3 regions of the Arthrobacter sp. AOP36-C1-22 genome follow, and region 1 is predicted to be linked to each of the others. Evidence: predicted binding sites of a transcription regulator. Region 1 holds the regulator's gene; each other region holds the start of a gene.
What was found. Region 1 encodes LexA, which represses DNA repair genes until DNA is damaged. Its sites were predicted from a motif close to TCGAACANNTGTTCGA; they were not measured.
Positions count from the first base shown of each region.

Region 1 (5,775 bases):
CGCTGGATCCCACGGTCCGGCGCACGGAAACCGAAGATGGCTTGGGGTACACCATTGCCGATACCGTGGGATTCGTCAGGTCGTTGCCCACCCAACTGGTGGAGGCCTTCCGCTCGACCCTCGAGGAAATCGCCGACGCCGATCTGATCCTGCACGTGGTCGATGCCTCCCACCCCGACCCCGAAGGCCAGATCCATGCGGTCCGGGAGGTCCTCACCGAGGTCGACGCGCAGGACATTGCAGAGATCATCGTGTTGAACAAGGCCGATATCGCCGATCCGTTCGTCGTCGAACGCATTCGTCAACGCGAACCGAACCATGTGGTGGTCTCTGCCCGGACCGGCGGGGGGATCCCCGAACTGCTTGCGGCGATCAGCGAAGCCATCCCCCGTCCGGATGTGGCCATGGAATTGCTGATTCCCTATGACCGTGGTGATCTGGTCCACCGGCTGCACGGCTCCGACGCGGAGATCCTGGAGACCGAGCACCTGGATGAAGGGACCCGTCTGTCCGTGAAGGTACGCGGTGCACTCGCCGCGGAATTGGAGCAGTTCGTCGTACATGGCTGAAGTACAAGAGGTGGTCGCCCTCCTGGATCAGGCGGTCGAACGCATGGGCGGGGAAAGCAGGCCCGGACAGCATGAGATGACCAAACAGGTCGTGGAGGCCTTCGAAAGCGGAAAGCACCTCCTGGTGCAGGCCGGCACCGGGACGGGTAAATCGCTGGCCTATCTGGTTCCGGCGATCGCCCACGCCCTCGAAGCAGATAAACCGGTGGTCGTCTCCACCGCGACCTTGGCCCTGCAGGCCCAGATCGTCGGTCGGGACGTTCCCCGGCTCCTGGAGAACCTGGATGACGAGCTGCCGCGGCACCTGGATGTCGCCCTGGCCAAGGGGCGATCGAACTATGTCTGCAAGTACAAGCTGGGAGGCGGCTACCCCGACGAGGATGAAGGGGCGCTCTTCGCGTTGGGCGATGACGGGGCGGCCCGCCCCTTGACCGCCGGCACGGGGCCCACTTCGGCACTGGGCCAGGAAGTCGTTCGCGTACGCGAATGGGCCGAGGAAACCGAATCGGGGGACCGGGACGATCTCGTCCCGGGGGTCAGCGAACGTGCCTGGCGGCAGGTCTCCGTCAGTGCCATGGACTGCCTCGGTGCCCAGCGGTGCCCGATGGCCGAGGAATGCTTCAGCGAACTGGCCCGCAAGAAGGCCGGCGATGCCGACATCGTGATCACCAACCACGCCTTGCTGGCCGTCTCGGCGTTCGAGGGATTGGCGGTGCTGCCGGAATTCGACACGGTGATCATCGACGAGGCCCATGAACTCCAGGACCGGGTCACCAATTCGGTGACCCGCCCCATCTCGGCAGCGCTGGTTGCCGCCGCGGCCACCGCGACCCGCAGAAACTGCAAAGGCGTCGCTGTCGAAGCCCTCAACCAGGCGGGTAAGACCCTGGCCGACTCCCTGGAGGGAGTGCCGACCGGGCTGCTGCCCAAGGGGCTGAATGAAGAGCAGGTCGCCGCCATCGCCGCCGTGCGCGAAGCGGCGCGTACGGCCCTGTCCGACTCGAAACCGGGGAATGGCGAAACCGCTGACGGCGGACGCCAGATGGCCCGCTCGCAGTTGATGTATCTGCAGGAACAGTGCGAACGCCTCGATGGACCCGCCGATGAACGCGAGGTCGTCTGGATATCCCGCCAAGGCAACTTCACCCCGGGGGCCGGTTACAGCGCCCCGGATGACTCGGCCCCCGCGACGATCAATGTCGCTCCACTGTCGGTGGCCGGCAAATTACGTGAGGGCCTCTTCGACGGCCGCACGGTCGTCCTGACCTCCGCGACCCTGGCCATAGGTGCTGCCTTCGAACCGGTGGCCGGATTGTTGGGGCTGCTCGGCGAGGGGGCTCCCGCGTGGACGGGCATCGATGTCGGTAGCCCCTTTGACTATGCCCGGCAGGGGATGCTCTATGTTGCGCGGCATCTGCCCAAACCATCGCGAAACGTATCGACCGAGGCCCTGGATGAGCTCGCCGACCTGATCGGGGCCTCCGGCGGGGGAGTACTGGCATTGTTCTCCTCCCGGCGGGCCGCCGAGGAGGCCGCCGAAGCGCTGCGGCCACGGGTGGACCCGGAGATCCTCTGCCAGGGCGAGTCGAGCATGTCCACGTTGGTCCGGCAGTTCGCCGATGAACGCGATACCTGCCTGTTCGGGACCATGACCCTCTGGCAGGGAGTCGACGTGCCGGGTCAGTCATGCCGGGTGGTGGTCATCGACAGGATCCCTTTCCCACGCCCCGACGACCCGCTGTCCACGGCACGCAGCCGCGACGTTGCCCGACATGGGGGCAACGGTTTCATGGCCGTCTCCGCCTCCCATGCAGCAGTCCGTCTGGCCCAGGGGGCAGGCCGGTTGATCCGTTCCACGGGGGACCGTGGCGTGGTGGCCGTCTTGGATTCACGGCTGGCCACCGAACGCTATGGAAACTACCTGCGTGCGTCGCTGCCCCCGATGTGGTCGACCACGGACAAGGACGTCGTGCTGGGGTCGCTGAGGCGTCTGGCGGCGAGCGAGGACTAGACATGAAAGGAGGGCCCGTCCGCGGACGGGCCCTCCTGGAAGTACACCGCGGCCTAGATCGAACGCATCACCGAAACGACCTTGCCCATGACGGTGGCATGATCGCCCAGGATCGGCTCGTACTGGCGGTTCTGTGGCAGCAGCCACGTGTGGCCGTCGCGCTGCCTGAAGGTCTTCACCGTGGCCTCGTCATCGAGCAGCGCCGCGACGACATCGCCGTTCTCCGCATGTTGCTGACGGCGGACGACGACCCAGTCCCCGTCACAGATGGCTGCCTCGACCATCGAATCCCCGCTGACCTTGAGCATGAACAGTTCACCGTGCCCGACGAGTTGGCGTGGCAATGACATGACATCCTCGACCGCCTGGTCCGCCAGGATTGGTCCACCGGCGGCGATGCGGCCCACCAGCGGAACCCGGGCCACCTCGTCGGAATCATCCGAGTCCACCACGGTCAGCCGGGGCCGAAGCTGCTCCGGTTCCCGCGGGGCGGGAGCCGGCTGCGAGGCCTCCGGGGTCCCGGTGACCTCGGGGGCCAGCGGGCGCAGGATCTCCATGGCCCGGGGGCGGCGTGGATCCCTCCGGATGTAGCCGAGCTTCTCCAGCTGGGCGAGCTGGTGGGTGACGCTGGACAAGCTCGCCAGCCCGACCGTATCGCCGATTTCGCGCATGGACGGCGGATACCCCTTGGCGGTCACGGCCTCCTGGATGGTTTCCAGGATCCGCCTCTGCCGGACAGTCAACCCCTTCGGTGCCTTCTTCGGCGCCGGATTCTCCGCTGAGCTCATGATCCATCCCGTCCTGGTTAATCGCCGGCGTACCGGGGCTGTGCGCAATGTGTCGGATGCAACTGGTGGACTCTCATCCATCCAGCCGATGGCTTCCACTCTAGGGCAGTCACGGACTTCATTCAAAGATTTATTCGAACGTGTCTCGACAATCTTCGTACATAGATGCTAAAAATGAGATAGAAGTTCGAATATGAGTTCGAAGATCGGGTTCGACACCCGCAACGAGAACCCGCTTCGGCGGACAACAGGAAGGTCAGACCATGGCGCAGATCGCACTCGCAGCCCCGGTGTCCCTCAAGGCGGACTCCGTTCCGACCACCGCCCCGACCCGTGCCTCCACCCCTCGGGGCCGGCTGGAGCTGACGCGCCGGGGGCGCTTCATCCTCATTGGCCTGCCGGTCATGCTGGCAGCCACCGCCCTGCTCGTCCTCGCTGGCATCTTCACCGCCCCGGTCATGGCCTCGGACGCATCGGATACGACCGCGGTGGAAGCCACGACCGTCTCCGTCATGGAGGGCGACACGGTCTGGGCGCTGGCCGAGGAGTTCGCCCCGCAGCGCGACCGCCGTGACGTCATGGCGGAAATCACGGAAATGAACGACCTGAACGGATCGGTCCTCGTCCCGGGCCAGGAGATCTTCGTCCCCACGGGTGATTAGGCCCGCTTTATGACCCTGTCACCCGGTCCGATTCCCGACTGCGGGGCACGGGCAATAGAATGGGGTCGTGAGTGATCAGCTGGAACGACTGGCCAAATTGCCCCTGCGTGAAAACCTGCGTGGCATCGAACCCTACGGCGCACCGCAACTGGACGTGCCCATCCTGTTGAACGTCAACGAGAACACCCATCCGTTGCCCGAGGCAGTAAGCCGGGCCATCTCCGAAGAGGTCAGTGCCGCCGCTGCGTCCCTGAACCGTTACCCGGATCGTGAATTCACCGAACTCCGCGAACGCCTCGCCGACTATTTGGGACACGGGCTGGATGCGGCGAACATGTGGGCCGCCAACGGATCCAACGAGGTCCTGCAGCAGATCCTCCAGGCCTTCGGAGGGCCGGGACGCACCGTGATGAGCTTCCCGCCCACGTATTCGATGTACCCGTTGCTGGCCAGCGGGACCGACACCACCTACCTCGCCGGAGAGCGGAGCGGTGACTTCGGACTCAGCGCGCGATCCGCAGCGGACCAGGTCACGGAGGCGGCGCCGGATATCGTGATCCTCTGTTCGCCGAACAACCCGACGGGTACCGCCCTGGGACTGGACGTCGTGGAAGCGGTATACGAGGCAGGGCGTGCCAGCCAGGCGATCGTCATCGTCGATGAGGCCTACGCCGAATTCGCACTCAGCGGGACCGGATCCGCGCTGACACTGCTGCCCGGCCGCGAACGACTGATCGTCACCCGGACCATGAGCAAGGCCTTCGCGCTGGCCGGGGCCCGGCTGGGCTATCTCGCGGCGGCCCCGGAAATCGCCGATGCGCTGCGCCTGGTCCGTCTGCCTTACCACCTCTCGGCCGTCACCCAAGCCACCGCCAATGCCGCCTTGAAACAGGTCGATGCGCTGCTGGCCACGGTCGAGGACATCAAGGGCCAACGCGACAGGATCGTCCGCGAACTCACCCGGTTGGGGTTGGAACCGGCAGTCAGTGACTCCAATTTCGTCTTTTTCGGCGGGCTCGAGCATTCCCGTGCCATCTGGCAGGGTCTGCTCGAGGCCGGGGTACTCATCCGAGATGTGGGCATCGCCGGTCATCTGCGGGTCACCGCTGGAACCGAGACCGAGACGACCGCATTCCTCCAGGCCTTGGAGGGCCTCCTGAGCCCCGCCGCGGATACCGGCTCCGGGCACGACAGCTAGACTTAACCTGCGGGCCGCCACCGTCGCCGCCCGCCCCACCCACACCGAAGGAATACCCATGTCTGCAGAATTGCTCGGCGGTCGCCGAGCCCGCATGGAGCGTGCCACCAGCGAGTCCACCGTCACCGTCGAACTCGACCTGGACGGCACGGGTGTCGCGAACATCAGCACCAGCGTCCCGTTCTACGACCACATGCTCACGGCGCTGGCAAAGCACTCGCTGATCGACCTGACGGTCCAGGCGACCGGCGACACCCACATCGACGCCCACCACACGGTGGAGGACGTGGCCATCACCATCGGCGAGGTCCTGCGCACCGCCCTGGGCGACAAGGCGGGGATCCGCCGCTTCGGCGAAGCTTCGGTCCCGCTCGATGAGGCCCTGGCCCACGCGGTCGTCGACATCTCGGGACGGCCCTATCTGGTCCACGGGGGTGAGCCGGCAGGTCAGGAATACCACTTGATCGGCGGGCACTTCACCGGCTCGCTCACCCGCCACGTCTTCGAATCGATCACGCTGCACGCACAGATCTGCCTGCACATGCGA
Region 1 is NZ_JBQSWW010000012.1:32,949-38,723, reverse strand. Features, by position in the region: gene hflX (GTPase HflX) at 1-569, shown strand, start outside; gene ACT3S6_RS08625 (ATP-dependent DNA helicase) at 562-2,580, shown strand; gene lexA (transcriptional repressor LexA) at 2,634-3,368, opposite strand; gene ACT3S6_RS08615 (LysM peptidoglycan-binding domain-containing protein) at 3,632-4,030, shown strand; gene ACT3S6_RS08610 (histidinol-phosphate transaminase) at 4,098-5,228, shown strand; gene hisB (imidazoleglycerol-phosphate dehydratase HisB) at 5,287-5,775, shown strand, end outside.

Region 2 (5,775 bases), on a different contig from region 1:
AGTTCCATGGTCGGGAACCGTGGCCCGACCGGGAGGCCTCCGCGCAGTCAAACCTTCCCGTGCCGTGTCCGGGGTGGTAGAGCTGGGGTCAGCAGCGACGGAACACCGCACAGGAGGAACCGGCCATGGAAAACCCACTACCCCGCGCCTACCAGAGCTATCTGGAGGGGGCCGAACCAGCCTTCCTCGATACCGTCCGACCCGTCATGCAGGAATCCGTGGCCGAAGGCGAATACGGGGTCCTCGTGAGATTCCTCGGATCTGGCGTCCAGGCCCTGGTGTCGGAGACGGTCCCGTTCGGAGAGGTCCGGGAACTGCATAACGAGTAGGGGGCGCCAGCCAGCCGTCTACCAGCCGCGCTGTTTCCATTCAGCCAGTTGCGGGCGTTCCGCGCCCAGGGTGGTGCCCTTCCCGTGACCGGGATGGACGAATGCGTCATCCGGGTACTGCCCGAAGAGACGCTCAGAGACGTCCTCATGCAGGGAGGCAAACCGGGAGGGGTCGCCATCGGTGTTCCCCAAGCCTCCGGGGAAGAGGCTGTCACCGCTGAAGATATGCGTCGGGCCCGAGGGGTCCTCATACACGTAGGCGATGGAGCCGGGGGTGTGTCCACGCAGGTGCACGGCCCGCAGATCGAAGCCGTCGAAGTTCCCGATATCGTCCTGGCCCAGGACCACAGCGGGTTCGACTCCCGTGGCCGCCCGGATCCCTTCCACGTCGTCGGCCCCGCAGGCCGTCCGCACGCCGGTCTCATCGGCCAGCTCGCGCAGCGCCCGGACGTGGTCCCAATGCTGGTGGGTGGTGGCGATCAGCTCAAGGTGCGGGGTCACCGCCGCGTCCTCGGCGGCCTCACTGATCAGACCGCGCAGTGCCGGTGCGTCGGCGGCGGCATCGATCAGCACCTGCGCGCCGGTCTGCTTATGGGTGATGAGGTAGGCGTTGTTGTCCATCGACGAAACGGACACGCGGCGGATGGTGACCTCCGCCAGGTCATGCAACAGCGAATTCTCTGGGCTCATGCCGCCAGCCTAGGCGCTCGCCGGAGCGGGGGAAAAGCGCCGGCGGGTACTGTGGGGGGCACCCGAAGCCACGGCCAGCGATGACCGGCCCGGATCCCCGAGGAGACCCAGTGAACGACGACGTCTTGGATTTTGTCGCCATCAGCAAGGACGTGCCTGAGAACCCGTATGACCAGATCCGCCAACAGATCCTGGAGGCCATCGGTTCGGGGAAGCTGGTTCCGGGAACCCGGCTGACTTCGGTCCGGGCGCTCGCCGGACGACTGGGGGTCGCCGTGAACACGGTGGCCCGGTCCTACCGGGAACTCGAACAGGCAGGAGCAGTCCAGACCCGAGGGCGTCACGGGACCGTCGTCCTGGCCACGGGCTCCGAGGGCGACCGCAGACTCGCGTCCGCGGCCCAGGAACTGGCCTCGCAGGCCAGGACCTGGGGCGTGGGGGAGGACCGCGCCGTTGAATTTCTGCGGGCCGCCTTCCGCGTGCAGTGAACACCGGCGGTCCAAACCCGCTGAAACCCGCAAAAACATGAGTCTTCGAACGTGTGTTCGAGGCCGAATTCGACTACTCTGGACCCGTGGCTATTTCCTCCAGCGAATTGCAATCCGTTCCCAGCGTTTCCATGGAATCCATCGAGCGTGCCCACGACCGGTCGCGACTTCTCGTGAAGGGCGCCCGGGAGCACAACCTGCGCAATGTGGATCTGGATCTCCCGCGGGACGCGATGATCGTCTTCACGGGCTTGTCCGGATCGGGCAAGTCCTCCCTGGCTTTCGACACGATCTTCGCCGAGGGCCAGCGCCGCTATGTCGAATCGCTCTCCGCCTATGCCCGCCAGTTCCTCGGCCAGGTCGACAAGCCGGACGTGGACTTCATCGAAGGACTGTCCCCGGCGGTCTCGATCGATCAGAAGTCGACGTCGAAGAACCCGCGTTCCACGGTCGGGACGATCACCGAGATCTACGACTACATGCGCCTGTTGTGGGCCCGTGTCGGCCACCCGCACTGCCCGGTGTGCCATGAACCGGTCACCCGGCAGACCCCGCAGGCGATCGTGGACCAGCTGCTCGAGCTCGAGGAGGGGATGCGTTTCCAGATCCTCGCTCCGGTGGTCCGCTCACGCAAGGGCGAGTTCGTCGACCTTTTCAAGGAGCTGGCTGCCAAGGGCTATGCCCGTGCCCGGGTCGACGGGGACACCATCCAACTCAGCGACCCCCCGAAGCTGGGCAAGCAGTACAAACACACCATCGAGGTCGTCATCGACCGGTTGGTCGCCAAGGACGGCATCCGGCAACGGCTGACGGATTCGATCGAGACGGCCCTGGGCCTGGCCGACGGCCGCGTGCTCGCTGACTTCGTCGACCTGCCCGCCCAGGACGACGCGCGGGTCCGGGCCTTCTCGGAACATCTGGCCTGCCCCAACGAACACCCGTTGGCGATCGACGAGGTCGAGCCGCGCTCGTTCTCCTTCAACAACCCCTTCGGTGCCTGCCCCGCGTGCACCGGCATCGGGACCCGGTTGGAGGTCGACGAGGAACTCGTCGTGCCCGATCCGGGCAAGACATTGGCCGAAGGGGCCATCGCGCCCTGGTCGCTGGGCGTGGCCACCACCCAATACTGGAACCGGCTGCTGCAGGGCCTGGGCGACGACCTGAAATTCGATCTGGATACCCCCTGGCGCAAGTTCACCGACGTCCAGCGCGATGCGATCCTCAACGGCAAGGACCATAAGGTCGTGGTCCAGTACCGCAACCGTTTCGGACGGGAGCGCAAATACAGCACCGGGTTCGAAGGTGTCATCCAGTACATCCACCGCAAACACCTGGAAACCGAATCCGATCACGCCCGGGACCGGTACGAGGAATACATGCGGCAGATTCCCTGCCCCGTGTGCAACGGCGCCCGGCTGAACCCCGCCTCCCTGTCGGTGCTGATCAACGGCAAGTCCATTGCCGAAGTCTCCGCCATGCCGATGCGCGAATGCGCCGACTTCCTCAATGCCCTGGTCCTGTCGGGACGCGAAAAGCAGATCGCCCACCAGGTGCTCATCGAGATCCAGGCCCGGCTGCGCTTCCTGCTCGACGTCGGACTCGAGTACCTGAACCTCGAACGAGCCGCCGGAACGCTCTCCGGTGGGGAGGCCCAGCGCATCCGCCTGGCCACCCAGATCGGTTCGGGGCTGGTCGGCGTGCTCTACGTCCTGGACGAACCCTCCATCGGCCTGCATCAGCGCGATAACCGACGCCTGATCGAGACCCTGAACCGCCTGCGCGACCTCGGGAACACGCTCATCATCGTCGAGCATGACGAGGACACCATCCATCAGGCCGACTGGATCGTCGATGTCGGCCCGGGGGCCGGCGAACACGGGGGCACCGTCGTGCACTCGGGGTCGTTGGAAGGGCTGATGGCCAATACCGATTCGATGACGGGCGACTACCTCGCGGGCCGCCGCAGGATCGAATTGCCGGCCAAGCGCCGCAAGGTCGATCGCAAACGCCAGGTCACCGTCGTCGGCGCCCGGGAGAACAACCTGCAGGACGTCACGGTGAAGTTCCCGCTCGGGGTGCTGACCGGCATCACCGGGGTCAGCGGCTCCGGGAAGTCCACGCTGGTCAACGACATCCTCTATAAGGTGATGGCCAATAAGCTCAACGGCGCCAAGCAGGTGGCCGGACGGCATACCCGCGTCGAAGGCCTCGACCAGCTCGACAAGGTGGTCCACGTGGACCAGAGTCCGATCGGCCGGACCCCGCGTTCCAACCCGGCGACCTACACCGGGGTCTTCGACCATGTCCGCAAGCTCTTCGCCGAGACCAACGAGGCCAAGGTCCGTGGCTACCTGCCCGGGCGCTTCTCCTTCAACGTCAAGGGCGGGCGCTGCGAATCCTGTTCCGGCGACGGCACGCTGAAGATCGAAATGAACTTCCTGCCCGATGTGTACGTCCCCTGCGAGGTCTGCCACGGGGCCCGGTACAACCGCGAAACACTCGAGGTCCAGTACAAGGGCAAATCCATCTCCGATGTGCTGAACATGCCGATCGAGGAGGCGGCGGAGTTCTTCGCGGCCTTCACCCCGATCGCCCGCCATCTGAAGACGTTGGTGGACGTGGGGCTGGGATACGTCCGGCTCGGCCAGCCCGCCACGACCCTGTCCGGCGGCGAGGCCCAGCGGGTGAAGCTCGCGTCGGAACTGCAGAAGCGTTCGAACGGGCGCAGCATCTACGTGCTCGATGAACCGACCACGGGTCTGCACTTCGAGGACATCCGCAAACTGCTGCTGGTCCTGCAGGGGCTGGTCGACAAGGGCAACACGGTCATCACGATCGAACACAACCTCGACGTCATCAAGAGCACCGACTGGGTCATCGACCTCGGACCCGAAGGCGGCCACGGCGGGGGACAGGTCGTCGCCCAGGGCACCCCCGAACAAGTCGCCAAGGTCGAGGCCAGCCACACCGGCAGGTTCCTGGCCGAGGTCCTCGGCTAGGGTCCCGGCCGGCGTCCCGGCGCGGCGTAGGCGCCGCGTGAGTATGCCGTGGCGGGCATGCCTGCCGTGGAGCCCGGGTGGTCCGTGCGACAATATCCCGGTGATGATTCCTGCCCGCACCGTGCTTTTTGACCTCGACGGCACCCTCGTGGACCCCGCCGGAGGCATCACCGGAGGCATCCTGCATGCTTTGGAACGCAATGGGCTGGACCACCCGGGCGACGACGCCCTGAACCTGTTGATCGGGCCCCCGCTGGCCATCGGATTGCTGGGCCTCCCGGGCATGACAGAGGAACTCCTGCCTCGGGTCATCGCCGACTACCGGACCGAATATGACCGCCACGGCCTGGACGCCAGCCGGGTCTATTCCGGCATCCCCGCACTGCTGGGCCAGCTGCGTGAGGCAGGATGCCGTCTGGCGGTCGCGACCTCCAAGCCCGAACCGCTGGCCCGCCGGCTGCTGGCCGCCAAGGACCTGGATGCCTTCTTCGATTCCATCCACGGATCGGCCCCGGAAGAGGCCTCCACAGCCCCGGCAACCGCCGGGAAAGCCCATATCGTGGCCGCCGCACTCCACGCCACCGGCGGCGGGACCGGAGACACCGTCATGGTCGGGGACCGGCTCTACGACATCGAAGGAGCCCGGGCGAACTCACTGACCGCCCTCGGCGTGTCCTGGGGCTTCGCCGCCGACGGCGAGTTGGAAGCGGCAGGCGCGGCCGCCGTCGTGCACTCCGCCGAGGAACTGGGGCGCCTGCTGGGCCCGGCCACTGCCGGTACACAAGCGCACCGGGGGGCTTCCGCCTAGATGGGGATGTTCGAAGGAGTCCGCGCCGGTTTCCGCGGAACCATCCGTACGCTCTGCCGCCCGGAGATCATCGGGCTGGAGAACGTACCGACCGATGGTCCGTTCATCGTCGCCTCCAACCACCTGTCCTTCCTGGACAGCATCATCATCCAGGCGATCTGTCCGCGTCCTGTCGCCTTCTTCGCGAAGGCCGAGTACTTCACCACCCCGGGGGTCAAGGGACGGGCGATGAAGGCCTTTTTCGAGTCCGTGGGGTCCATCCCCGTCGAACGCGGGGAACAGGCCGCCAGCGTTGCCGCGCTGGACTCGTTGGTGGACCTGCTCGAATCGGGCCAAGGCGTCGGGATCTACCCGGAGGGGACCCGGTCGCGGGACGGGCGGCTCTACCGGGGGAGGACGGGGGTGGGCTGGCTGGCCCTGTCCACCGGGGCGCCGGTGGTTCCCGTGGGGTTGATCGGCAC
Region 2 is NZ_JBQSWW010000005.1:18,959-24,733, reverse strand. Features, by position in the region: gene ACT3S6_RS04370 (hypothetical protein) at 126-329, shown strand; gene ACT3S6_RS04365 (MBL fold metallo-hydrolase) at 348-1,019, opposite strand; gene ACT3S6_RS04360 (GntR family transcriptional regulator) at 1,130-1,507, shown strand; gene uvrA (excinuclease ABC subunit UvrA) at 1,639-4,506, shown strand; gene ACT3S6_RS04350 (HAD hydrolase-like protein) at 4,610-5,314, shown strand; gene ACT3S6_RS04345 (lysophospholipid acyltransferase family protein) at 5,315-5,775, shown strand, end outside.
Region 2: uvrA (excinuclease ABC subunit UvrA) is a predicted target of LexA. The motif match lies at 1,553-1,568, and genes of this name have one in related genera.

Region 3 (5,775 bases), on a different contig from region 1:
GTTGACCTCCCGGTAGGAGATGCCATCGGCGTCCATGGCCTTCTTCAGGTTCCTGCAGTATCCGCACCAGGAGGTGGTGAACATGGTGACGGCCCCGGCTTCGGGGATGTATTCCTCGGTCTTCAAATCAGTCATATCCAGCACAACCGGCACTATGAGATCCTTATTCCATGTGCGGACGATACGTAATGGCCCGGGCCATCGGCGATCTGGTGGCCGAAGCCGAAGCGGAAGCAGATGACGCGCTGCAACTGCGCAAATCATGGAACGTCGCCCCGACCACCGATGTGCCGATCGTCTTGGAGCGACTCCTGGACGATGAAGTCGTCCGGCAGGTGCATGTGGCTAAATGGGGTCTGGTCCCCAGCTGGGCCAAGGACCCCTCGGTGGGGGTCAGGGCCTTCAACGCCCGCAGCGAAACGGTCCTGGAGAAACCCACCTTCCGCGCCGCCATCAAGGCCCGCCGCTGTGCCGTCCCCGTCGAGGGATACTACGAGTGGAAGAAGTCCGGGACGGGCAAGACCGCTTCCAAGCGTCCGTATTTCGTGCACCGGGAAGACGACTCGCTGATCTTCTTCGCCGGCATCTACGAATGGTGGAAGGATCCCACGAAGGCGGAGGACGATCCGGAACGTTGGCTGCTCAGCTGCAGCATCCTCACGATGGCCTCACCCGAGGAAACGGGCGAATCCGAAGTACTCGACGAGCTGCACGGCCTGCACGACCGGCTGCCCATTCCCCTGGACCGGGCGGCGATGTCCGAATGGTTGAACCCCGGCGACCGGGAAGCCGGCCCACTGGTCGAACAGGTCAGGGACGAAGCCCATGAGGTCGCCGGTGGCTGGTCCCTCCGTGAAGTCGGCTCCGCCGTGGGCAACGTGCGGAACAACGGCCCCGAACTCATCGAGCCGGTCGAGGATCTTTTCGCGGAGTAATCCGGGGTGGGAACGGACCAACCATCAGTGGCCGATTGCTCAAAAGCGGGGTCCCCTATGATGTTCACCATGACTTTGGCGTGGAACGAAACACCCCCGATCCTGAGGGGCTCGACGGACGGCGGGGAAGGGATCATCTTGCGTCCCTGGAGCCGCGGGGATACGGAATCGATTCACCGGGCGTGCCAGGACCCCGAAATCATCCGCTGGACGACCGTGCCGCATCCATACACGCAGGAGCACGCGGCCTCATTTGCGGATCACTCCGCAATGACCTGGAACGAACGGACCGGAGCACCTTTTGCCGTGGTCGATGAAACGACGGATGCCGTACTCGCCTCTTGTGGACTGGTTGATGTCGATCCGGCCAACTCCACGGTGGAAGTGGGGTATTGGGTGGCCCCATGGGCGCGCGGTCGCGGGGTGGCCACTGCCGCAGCCAGGGCAGTGACCCGGTGGGCAATAGAAGAGCTGGGCGCCCAACGGGTGAGCCTCGAGGCCGCATCGGCAAACATCGGCTCCCAAAAGGTGGCACTCAATGCCGGGTTCACCCGCGAAGGGCTCCAACGCTCCAAAACGGCACGATCCGGCGAACGCCATGACATGGTGCTGTTCTCGCTCCTGCCTGGAGAAGGAAGGCCCTGACGCGGCTGCCTGCCTGGTGAACAGCAGGTTCCTCCCGAATCATCTGGACGACGTTGCTGTGCCCTTTTTCGGGGGCCTGTTGCCTGCTGCGCGCACTAGCTTCGGCATGCAGGAGGTTCCCGGACCGGTTCGAGACGGCCCTGCGAGTGGGCTTGAACCTCGGGGGCAGCAGCCTTCGATCAGCACCACCAACGGATACCTCCACCCACGAGACCCAAAGTGTCGTACATACTTTCTAGTCTGATCTTGCTTAGAACAAAGATTCGAATAGAATGAGGTGGTCGTCGTGCACAGGCAGTTTCGCGGCCCCTCCCATCGTGTAGGGCTCCGGGACCAATGCCGTCGTCCGGGGCGATTTGGAGGTATCAGATGGGGCTTTTCACCCAGTCAGTCGACGTGGAATGCAGTACCGCGGGGCTACCCTTGCGGATGCGGTGGCAGGGGCGGGAATACCGTGTTGCCGCCGACCCCGTGCGCTGGTTTGAACGCCGTCGCTGGTGGGCCGAAGAGGTCCGCGCCGAACGCGGTCGCGGCCCGGGACTCGTGGACCACGAGATCTGGCGGCTCCAGGTCAGACTCGCCGGCAAGGGGCCGCTACTGACCTTCGAGGTCTCCCGTGACGTGGAGAGCGGGCGCTGGCGGCTCATCCGGATCCACGATGCCCTGCTGGAGAGCGCATGACTTTTACCCATCTGAACGTGGCTTCTGCGTTCAGTGCCCATTACGGGGTCTCCTGGCCGCAGGACCTGGCCCTGAGGGCTGCCTCCGAGGGGGCCGACGCGCTGGCCACCACCGAACGCGATGGCCTGTATGGGGCCGTCAAACACCTCAAGGCCTGTCGGGACACCGGGCTGGATCCGATCCTCGGGGTGAACCTTGCCGTGCTGGGCCCCGCGGCCGATGACCCCCGTCCTCCTCCGGGGCATGCCGCCCGGGGGCGTCCGGGGCCCCAGGTGCAGGGGCGGATCGTCGTGCTGGCCAAAGGACACTGCGACGGGGCCGGGTACCGTGCCCTCTGCCGACTGGTCTCCCTGGCCCATGAGGGAACCTCGGCGCACCGGGGCGTCAGCGGACGCAAACCGGTCGGGGTGACCCACGCGGAGCTGGCCGCCTGCGCCACCGACCCGGAGGCCGGCACGGTGCTGAAGGTCCTGCTGGGACCGGATTCCGACGTCGGACAGGCGGCCCTGCGTCGTGAACTCCCGCGCGCCAGGACCGCGCTGGCCGGATGGCTGCAGGCGGTGGGCCGGGACGTGGTGTGCCTGGAGCTGGTCACCCATATGAACACCCCCGGTGAGCGGCTCAGCACGGCGCATTCCATCCGGATGCTGCGTACGGCCCAGGCCCTGCACGTCCCCGCCCTGCTCACCAACGCCGTGCGCTACGCGGTCCCCGACGGGGCCGCCACTGCCGACGTCCTGGACTCCGCCCGCGCCCTGAGCTCGCTGGAAACCCTCAGGGACCTGCAACCAAACGGTCAGGGGTGGCTCAAAAGCCCCGGGAGGATGCACGCCTTGGCCCGGGAAATCGCCCGGGAGGCGGGGGAGGGGAAAGTCGCCGGGGAACTGCTGGGCAACACCGCGGCGATGGCCGACTGGGCACGGATGGACCCGGTGGACGACGCCGGCTGGGGAATCCCCGTGGTCCCCGAAGCCAGCGTGATCGGCATCAGCGGCCACCCCGACGCGGAGCTGGCGGCACGCTGCGAAGCAGGCATCACCCGCCTGATTCCGCAGGACGCCGCTTCCCGTACGCTGCGCGATCGACTCGCCATGGAACTGGAAACCATCTCGGACCTGGGGTTCAGCACCTACTTCCTCACCGTGGCCGAGGTCAGCTCGATGATCACCACCCTGGGCGTGCGCAATGCCGCCCGGGGGTCCGGGGCCTCCTCGCTGGTGAACTTCCTCCTGGGCATCAGCCATGTGAACCCGCTGGCGCACGACCTGCTCTTCGAGCGCTTCCTGTCCCGGGAACGGACGACCCTTCCCGATATCGACATCGACGTCGAATCCGCCGAGCGTCATCGGGTCTATGAGCACATCTTCGAGCGGTTCGGCTCCGGGAGGGTGACCCTGATGAGCATGCAGAACGGGTACCGGGCCCGGGGTGCCGTCCGGGACGCGGGGCAGGCGCTGGGCATGGGGGACGGGGATCTGGACGTCATCGCCAAACAGTTGTGGCGTTTCTCGGCCAGCAACTTCCGCGAGGCCCTGGAGGAGAAGCCGGAGCTGCGCCCCTTTGCCGAACGGATGGGGGCCGAGAAGCAACTGGACCTGCTGGTGGACCTGACCGAACGGCTGGACCGGCTGCCCCGCCACATCTCCATGCATCCCTGCGGGGTGATCCTGGGGGACAACACCCTGCTGGACCGGACCCCGGTCCAGCCCAGCGGACTCGGGTTGGCGATGAGCCAATTCGACAAGCACGACATGGATCCCATGGGCATGCTCAAACTCGACGTGTTGGGGGTGCGCATGCAATCGGCGATGGCCCATGCGGTCTCCGAAGTCGTCAGGATCCATGGGGACGGGGAGGCGGTCGCGCGCGCCGGGGCCCACCCGAGAACACCCGACGGGGAGCTTCCGGAGTATCTGGATAGCGACGGGACCATCGACCTGCAGCGGGTCCCGCTGGATGACGAACCGACCTTCGAGCTCATTTGCACCACCGACACCCTGGGTTGCTTCCAGCTCGAATCCCCCGGGCAGCGTGAACTGATCGGCAAGCTGGCGCCACGCCGATTCAACGACATCATCATCGACATCTCGTTGTTCCGGCCCGGGCCCATGCAATCGAACATGGTCAAGCCGTATCTGGAGAACCGGCACGGATTCGCGGTCGAAAGCTATCCGCACCCCGATCTCAAACCTGCCCTGGCCGAGACCCACGGGGTCACGGTCTTCCACGAACAGGTGCTGCGGATCTTCGACGTGATGACCGGGTGCGGGCTGGCCAAGGCCGATGTGTATCGGCGGCTGCTGGGCAACGAGCAGGCCGAACCGCGGGTGGAGGAACTCTACCGTTCCCGCGCCCTGGCGAGGGGCTATCCGTTGGCCGTGATCGACGAGGTCTGGACGACGTTGAAGGCCTTCGGCTCCTTCGGCTTCTGCAAGGCCCATGGCGCGGCCTTCGCCGTACCGACCTACCAGTCGGCCTGGCTGAAGGCCCACCACCCCGAGGCGTTCCTGGCCGGCATCTGGGAACACGACCCCGGGATGTATCCCAAACGGTTGCTGGTGGCCGAGGCACGGCGGATGGGCATCCCCATCCTGCCCTTGGACATCAACAACTCCGATGCCTCCTACCGGGTCGAACGCATGAAGGGACTGCTCCCCCCGGCCACGGTGCCCCCCGTCTACCGGGCCCCGGGGACGATGCCTGCCGGACGGTTGGGCATCCGGCTGTCCTTGAGCGGGATCCACGGGGTCTCAGGGACCGAGGTGAAGCGGGTCGTGGCCGGTCGGCCCTACGACTCACTGGCCGATGTACGTGACCGGTCGGGGCTGAGCCGGTCCTCGTTGCGCACCTTTGCCGCGCTGGGGGCGTTCGATTCCCTGCAAAAAGCGGCTGGACGCGGCAACCGCGCGGATCTGATGCTCCACCTGACCGCCCGGACCGCCAAGACGCTGCCCCCACGGCACCGGCCCATCCCGGGACAGCTGTCCTTGCCGATGGGTGATGTGGAACTGGGCGGGTTGGCCGTGGGGGAGGCCGAACAGAGCATGGAGGAGACCGTCCGCACCGAATTGGATCTGATGTCGGTGGACGTCAGCGGCCACCTGATGTCCTCGCACGCCCAGATACTGGGGAAGCTGGGGGCGACCCATGCCGAGGACCTGCTGGGACTGCGCAACGGAACGGAGGTGCTGGTGGCCGGTGTACGGGTCGCCACGCAGACACCGCCGATGCGTGGCGGTCGACGGGTTGTGTTCATCTCCCTGGACGACGGGACCGGTTGCGTGGACTGCACCTTCTTCCACGAAGCCCAGCAGAACTCCGGGCCGCTGCTGTTCTCCACCCGGCTCCTGCTGGTGCACGGGATCACCCGTCGGACGGGTCCACGCGGCATCAGCCTGCAGGCCCTGCAAGCCTGGGATCTTGCCGACCAGGCCACCCTGCCGGGGCCGGGGCACCTGAATGACCCGAACCGAGTCAGCGATAAGCGTCCACCTGCCACGGCGAAGACCGCCAC
Region 3 is NZ_JBQSWW010000003.1:15,578-21,352, reverse strand. Features, by position in the region: gene ACT3S6_RS02720 (glutaredoxin domain-containing protein) at 1-135, opposite strand, end outside; gene ACT3S6_RS02715 (SOS response-associated peptidase) at 171-935, shown strand; gene ACT3S6_RS02710 (GNAT family N-acetyltransferase) at 993-1,580, shown strand; gene ACT3S6_RS02705 (DUF6504 family protein) at 1,950-2,261, shown strand; gene ACT3S6_RS02700 (DNA polymerase III subunit alpha) at 2,258-5,775, shown strand, end outside.
Region 3: ACT3S6_RS02705 (DUF6504 family protein) is a predicted target of LexA. The motif match lies at 1,832-1,847, and genes of this name have one in related genera.